Linked DNA regions of Metabacillus sp. KUDC1714. The protein of the gene in region 1 interacts with the protein of each later gene in a pairwise test. Links are inferred from orthologs where the notes say so. Each region holds a gene or a part of one and is shown on either strand. Other genes may lie near its edges. The genes, in order: secG and secA.

Region 1 (3,104 bases):
CACCCTCTGCACTCATTCGTCCTTCAGGATAAGTTGTAAGTTTTACAACAACTTTATGGCCTTCTACTGCCCCATTTGCAGCATTTTTTGGAATGAAAATATCATTGGCAATTTTCTTATCATCAGGAATCACAAAGCCAAAATTTTTGCTTTCTGTATATGTCCCAACAATTTCTTTTACGCCGCGTTCTAAAATACGAATAATCGTACCTTCTTGACGTGATCCACCTGCAGACTTAGCGCTTACTCTTACTAAAACAATATCACCATGCATCGCTGTTTTTAGTTCGGTAGGTGGGATAAATACATCATCTAAGCTAGTATCTTCAGGGTCTACGAAAGCAAATCCTTTTGCATGGCCGATAAGCTTCCCTTTTAATAAATTCATTTTTTCTGGTAAGCCATATCGGTTACTTCTCGTTCTAACAACTAATCCTTGATCCTCCATCGCTACTAACGCTTTGACAAAATCTTTAAATTCAGTTGAATCCTCTATTCCAAACGCTTCCTCTAGTTCTTGAACGGTAAGAGGCTTGTATGCTTCTTCCTTCATGAAAGCTAGTAGTTTATTGATATGTACTTGTATATCTTGATCCATGTAGTATCCTCCTTTTTACCAATCAAGGCTTTCTAGAAATTGGTAGACGTCTTCATGCAACTGGTCGCGTTCCTTATCTAGTGTAAGAACATGTCCAGACTCTTCGTACCATTTTATTTGCTTTTGATCGGTTTCTACTTCGTTATATATAATGTTTGCACTATCGGTATTAATCATGTGATCATGTCTACCTTGTGCGACAAACGTTGGTGAATAGATCATATCGACATTATTTCGGACGTCTGCAATTAGCTCCTGCAAAGCTTTTAATGTGTTCATTGGAGACTTCGCAAACTCATCCATTTCTTCTTCAATTTGTTCAGGTGATTTTCCTTCAAACTTTTTATAATTTCTCGCATACTCAAGAACACCTTGATACATTACTTCTTCGCTTTTTATATACATTGGTGCACACATTGGGACAATACCCTTTACAGGTACAGTGTAACCTAATTTAAGGGAAAACACTCCGCCAAGTGATAAACCTCCTACTACTATCTTTTCAAACCCCATATTCTTTAAATGATCATAACCTTGCTGGACGTCTTGCCACCAATCCTCAGGACCTGTATGTACTAGCTCTTCTGGAGGAACACCATGCCCCTTATATTGTGGTGCATGACAAGTATAGCCTCTTTCACTTAAATAACGAGCCAGCATCCTTACATCTGCTGTATTCCCAGTAAATCCATGTAATAATAAAACTGCTTTCTCTCCGCCCTCAAACGTAAACGGCTTTGGTAATACTCTTTTCATACTAAGTAACTCCTTCAAAATAAAGATCTTTTAACTAGTTTATCCCACTTTAACTTCCAGTAGTACATCTTGCGCTTTATGCCATATATCTATTTAAACAAACGTTTGATTTATTACCAAAAGGTTTGCTTGAAAGAAAAGCGGAAGCGCCTTGCTCAGCGACGTAGAAAAAAGAGCACTTCGTATGAGATAAAGGAAACACGAAGAGCACGAGCGTTCGATGTTGACTTAGCGTATAAGGAGTGTGAAGTTCACTAGTAGCTAGGCGCTGGAGCTAGACACAAAAACTAGGTACTATAGCGTCATAATGAAATATTAAAACTAAAAAAAGAGCCTGAAGCATCAGACCCTTTGTTTTAAAGATTATTTAACGATATATGCTACCAAGATAGTCAAAATAAAGAATAGCACTGATAAAATAACTGTCGCACGGTGTAAAACTAAATCAAGACCACGAGCCTTTTGCTTACCAAAAAGCTGCTCGGCACCACCAGAAATTGCACCTGATAGACCTGCACTCTTACCAGATTGTAATAATACAACTGTAATTAAAGCGACTGATACTAAAACAAGTAGGATAATTAATGCTGTATGCATGAAAAACGACACCTCCTGATATACGCACAACTAGATAGTTTTAATGTATCATATCTATTCGTAATTCACAATACAAGTTTAGATTGGGCATATTAGTGTTCTCATGGATTCGCAGATTCTATGGAAAATCATAAGCTGGTGGACCAACTATAGGGGATATCTTCGATTATGGGAGATTTATCTTCGATTTTTGTGATTTATCTTCGATTTGGAGAATTTATCTTCGATTATTCGTTTTTATCAACCATTAGACAAAAATCGACAAAGACTCACTATCCATCATTAGTCTAATTGATAAACACGATCTTTATTACTCCCTGTGTACCTGAGGTTCATTGATTTAAGTAGTCTATTCGCTATTGCCGGGGAAGTTATGTTCAAAAAATACCTCATTTCAGCATTTGAAATTGTTGGTTTTACTAACAGTTTGTACTCTTTTATGGCCTGAATATGAGCCTGTTTATCTTTTCTATTACATTTTGGACAATGCCAGTTAGCCTTTACTCTAATTAAGGGAAGGTAATTACAACTAGAACATATCACACCATTCAGAATTTCACTTTCATTTATTTTAAAGCGGGCTAATATAGAAAAATCTGCATTAGTATGCTTTTTGAGTAACTTTCGAGAGATCTTTTTTAGTTCCTTTTCTTCAATATCTGGTGAATTGATGGATTTCTCTAATTGAATAATTTTAGCGGGAAGGTTTTCTTTGCGGATTACTTTGTGGTGAATAATTTGGTCGTCTGGAGAAGAGCGAATTACTGTGGATGGGTTGCTTATGACAACAATTGAGGTGATTTTCATTTCTTTTAAATTATTATTTACTAGCCATTCTTTTAATTGTGATTCTTGCCGTTCCAATTGTATTAGCGGATATTGATATGCCTTTTCCGTTTGGTCTTTTGTTTGAATCAGTTGTTTAAATATCGGATCGAAGTAAATAGTTCCTGATATATTTTTCACCTCAATGATTATTGCAATTTTCCGAGTTAAGATAAGGGTATCAATTTGGAAGTAATGATTTTTACCTTTTAGCCTTATGTCATGAAAAATATAGTAGTCTTTTTCTTCAAGGAAGCTTAAATAATAGTCAATAGCTTCTTCACCTCTGTAGCCAGCCATTCTTTTTTTCAAATCTTCAATAATAATT
Region 2 (3,469 bases), 120 kb from region 1 along the record:
GCTCTTATCTAGAAATGACATGACTGACGAAGAATTAATCCAAGTTAAAGAAAAATGCATCGTAACAAAAGGATCAAAAGGTGTAATGCTTTATCAAAATGGAGAAACTTTTATCCAAGGCTATAAAGTCAAAGCTGTTGATTCTACTGGTGCAGGAGACTCCTTCAATGGAGCGTTAGCTTTCTCTTTAAGCAATGGTGCTGCCTTAAAAGAATCCTGCCAATTTGCCAATGCAGTTGCAGCATTGTCTGTTACTAAACTTGGTGCTCAAGCGGGGATGCCGACATTACAGGAAGCGGAAGAGTTTATTTCTACACGGTAATTGTCTCACCAGAGCGATTCGACAAAATTCGGGCGGTGACAGGCACCCGGTTGTACCCCATCTCAAATAGTGCTAAAATAAAGGATAGTTTAACAAAAAACAATCAACAAACAAAAATGATAATTTCACTCTAAACACAGAGGAGCGTTATGATGCTTGGAATTTTAAATAAGGTGTTTGATTTTAACAAACGTGCGTTAAATCGTTATGAAAAGATGGCTGATCAGATTGATGCATTAAGCAGTAAAATGAGCGGTTTATCTGATGATGATCTTAAAGCAAAAACAGAAGAATTTAAGGGTCGCGTTGCAAAAGGTGAATCACTCGACGATCTTTTAATAGAGGCGTTTGCTGTTGTTCGTGAAGCAGCGAAGCGTGTGTTAGGCTTACATCCATACAAGGTACAGTTAATGGGTGGTATTTCCTTACATGAAGGGAATATTTCAGAAATGAAAACAGGTGAAGGGAAAACCTTAACTTCAACAATGCCTGTTTATTTAAATGCGCTATCTGGTGAAGGTGTACATGTTGTCACAGTCAATGAATATTTAGCAAGTCGTGATGCACATGAAATGGGACAGTTATTTGAATTCCTTGGCCTAACAGTTGGTCTTAACTTAAACTCACTTAACAAAGATGAAAAACGTGAAGCATATGCTGCAGATGTTACATATTCAACTAACAATGAGCTTGGATTTGATTATTTGCGCGACAATATGGTTCTTTACCGTGAGCAAATGGTACAACGTCCACTTAATTTTGCCGTAATCGATGAGGTTGACTCGATCTTAGTCGATGAAGCGAGAACACCGTTAATTATCTCAGGACAAGCTGCGAAATCGACAAAGCTTTATATCCAAGCGAATGGCTTTGTTCGCCAATTAAAGCAGGAAGAAGATTTTACATATGATGTGAAAACAAAGGCTGTTCAGCTTACAGAGGACGGTATGACAAAAGCTGAAAAAGCCTTTGGAATTGAAAATCTTTTCGATATCAACCATGTTGCGTTAAATCATCACATCAACCAAGCGTTAAAAGCACAATTTGTGATGCAGCGCGATGTTGACTATGTTGTTGAAGAAGAACAGGTTGTCATTGTTGACTCGTTCACTGGTCGTCTAATGAAGGGACGTCGCTATAGTGATGGGCTTCACCAAGCAATTGAAGCTAAAGAAGGTCTAGAGATTCAAAATGAAAGCATGACACTTGCAACAATCACATTCCAAAACTACTTCCGTATGTATAAAAAGCTTTCTGGTATGACTGGTACAGCGAAAACAGAGGAAGAAGAGTTCCGCAACATTTATAACATGCAGGTTGTCGCAATTCCAACGAACAAGCCAATTGCTCGTGATGATAAAGCTGATTTAGTTTACCGTTCCATGGAAGGGAAATTCCGTGCAGTTGTCGAGGATGTATCACAACGTCATGATCTAGGTCAGCCAATTTTAGTTGGTACGGTTGCTGTTGAAACATCTGAATTAATTTCTCAGCTTCTTAAGAAAAAAGGAGTTCCCCATCATGTGTTGAATGCAAAAAACCATGAGAAGGAAGCAGAAATTATTGAAAATGCAGGTCAGCGTGGAGCTGTTACAATTGCAACAAATATGGCTGGTCGTGGTACAGATATCAAGCTTGGTGATGGAGTTCGTGAGATAGGTGGTTTAGCGGTTATCGGGACTGAGCGTCATGAATCCCGCCGTATTGATAACCAGCTTCGTGGACGTTCAGGACGTCAAGGTGATCCAGGGGCAACACAATTCTATCTTTCTATGGAAGATGAGTTAATGCGCCGCTTTGGCTCAGAAAATATGATGAATATGATGGATCGTCTAGGTATGGACGATACGCAACCAATTCAAAGTAAAATCGTCTCTCGTGCTGTTGAATCTGCACAAAAACGTGTTGAAGGTAATAACTTTGATGCACGTAAACAGCTTCTACAATATGACGATGTATTACGTCAGCAACGTGAAGTTATTTATAAACAACGCTTTGAAGTTCTTGATTCTGATAACCTTCGTGAGATTGTTGAAAAAATGCTTCTGTCAACGATTGAGCGCACTGTAGCTACTTATACACCACAAGATGAGGTTGAGGAAGAATGGAACTTAGAAGGTATTATCGATTATATGAATGCCAACATTCTTCAAGAAGGTGAACTTGGAATATCTGACCTTCGTGGAAAAGATCCAGAAGAAATGACAGAGCTTATTAGCAAAAAAGCAATCGCACTGTACAACTTGAAGGAAGAAGACTTCGGCGATGAGCAGATGCGTGAGTTTGAAAAAGTTATTCTTCTTCGTGCGGTTGATTCAAAATGGATGGATCACATCGATGCGATGGATCAGCTTCGTCAAGGTATTCATTTACGTGCATACGGTCAAAATGATCCGTTACGTGAATACCAAATGGAAGGCTTTGCGATGTTTGAAAACATGATTGCCTCCATTGAAGAGGATGTTGCGAAATATATTATGAAAGCACAAATTCGCAATAATCTTGAGCGTCAAGAGGTAGCGAAGGGCCAAACAGCCGTTCATCCAAAAGAAGGCGATGAACCGCCAAAGAAAAAACCGTCTCGTAAAGTCGTTGAAATTGGTCGAAATGAGCCGTGTATTTGTGGCAGTGGTAAAAAGTACAAAAACTGCTGTGGCCAATAAATAGCTTTCAATAGAGAAAAAGGTATATAATATAGAAATTACTTAAACTGAGAGAGGTGACATTACACCTCTCTCTTGTTTGCGGATTTATCCTGACAACACAAATTAAACCCGAGGTGACTGCAATGGAATTAGTAGAAATTCGACAAGAGCTTGAAAAAACAGCTAAACGTTTAGCGGACTTTAGGGGGTCTCTTTGACCTCGATATAAAAGAAGCTCGTATTCAGCAACTAGAAGGGCAAATGACTGCACCTGATTTTTGGGATAACCAAAACGCTGCACAAACGGTAATAAATGAAACAAACGCATTAAAAGAAATGGTTGACCAGTTTCATGAGTTAAATGAGTCATATGAGAATCTTCAATTAACTTATGAACTCGTGAAAGAAGAAGAGGATGCGGATTTACAGGAAGAGCTTGTTTCTGAAATCAAGGATTTAGTAGGGAAGTTGAATGACTTTGAACTTCAACTGTTACTAAGTG

Evidence for each region.
Region 2: the proteins of secG (region 1) and secA interact in binary tests that used the Escherichia coli proteins (3 or more experiments, as listed by UniProt). The link is inferred for Metabacillus sp. KUDC1714 from one-to-one orthologs.

What each region holds. Positions count from the first base shown.
Region 1 is NZ_CP055263.1:1,209,256-1,212,359, forward strand. Bases 335-3,103 are described here. They hold secG (preprotein translocase subunit SecG), read right to left. Parts: upstream 1,952-3,103; coding sequence 1,718-1,951; downstream 335-1,717. Other genes in these bases: rnr (ribonuclease R), read right to left, coding at 335-598; HUW50_RS05880 (alpha/beta hydrolase), read right to left, coding at 614-1,354; HUW50_RS05890 (nuclease-related domain-containing protein), read right to left, coding at 2,234-3,103. Also shown: more of rnr, read right to left, coding at 1-334; more of HUW50_RS05890, read right to left, coding at 3,104-3,104. UniProt on the Escherichia coli protein: Subunit of the protein translocation channel SecYEG. Overexpression of some hybrid proteins has been thought to jam the protein secretion apparatus resulting in cell death; while this may be true it also results in FtsH-mediated degradation of SecY.
Region 2 is NZ_CP055263.1:1,331,411-1,334,879, reverse strand. The notes cover bases 96-3,229. They hold secA (preprotein translocase subunit SecA), read left to right. Parts: upstream 96-474; coding sequence 475-2,985; downstream 2,986-3,229. Other genes in these bases: rbsK (ribokinase), read left to right, coding at 96-322. Outside these bases: more of rbsK, read left to right, coding at 1-95. UniProt on the Escherichia coli protein: Required for protein export, interacts with the SecYEG preprotein conducting channel.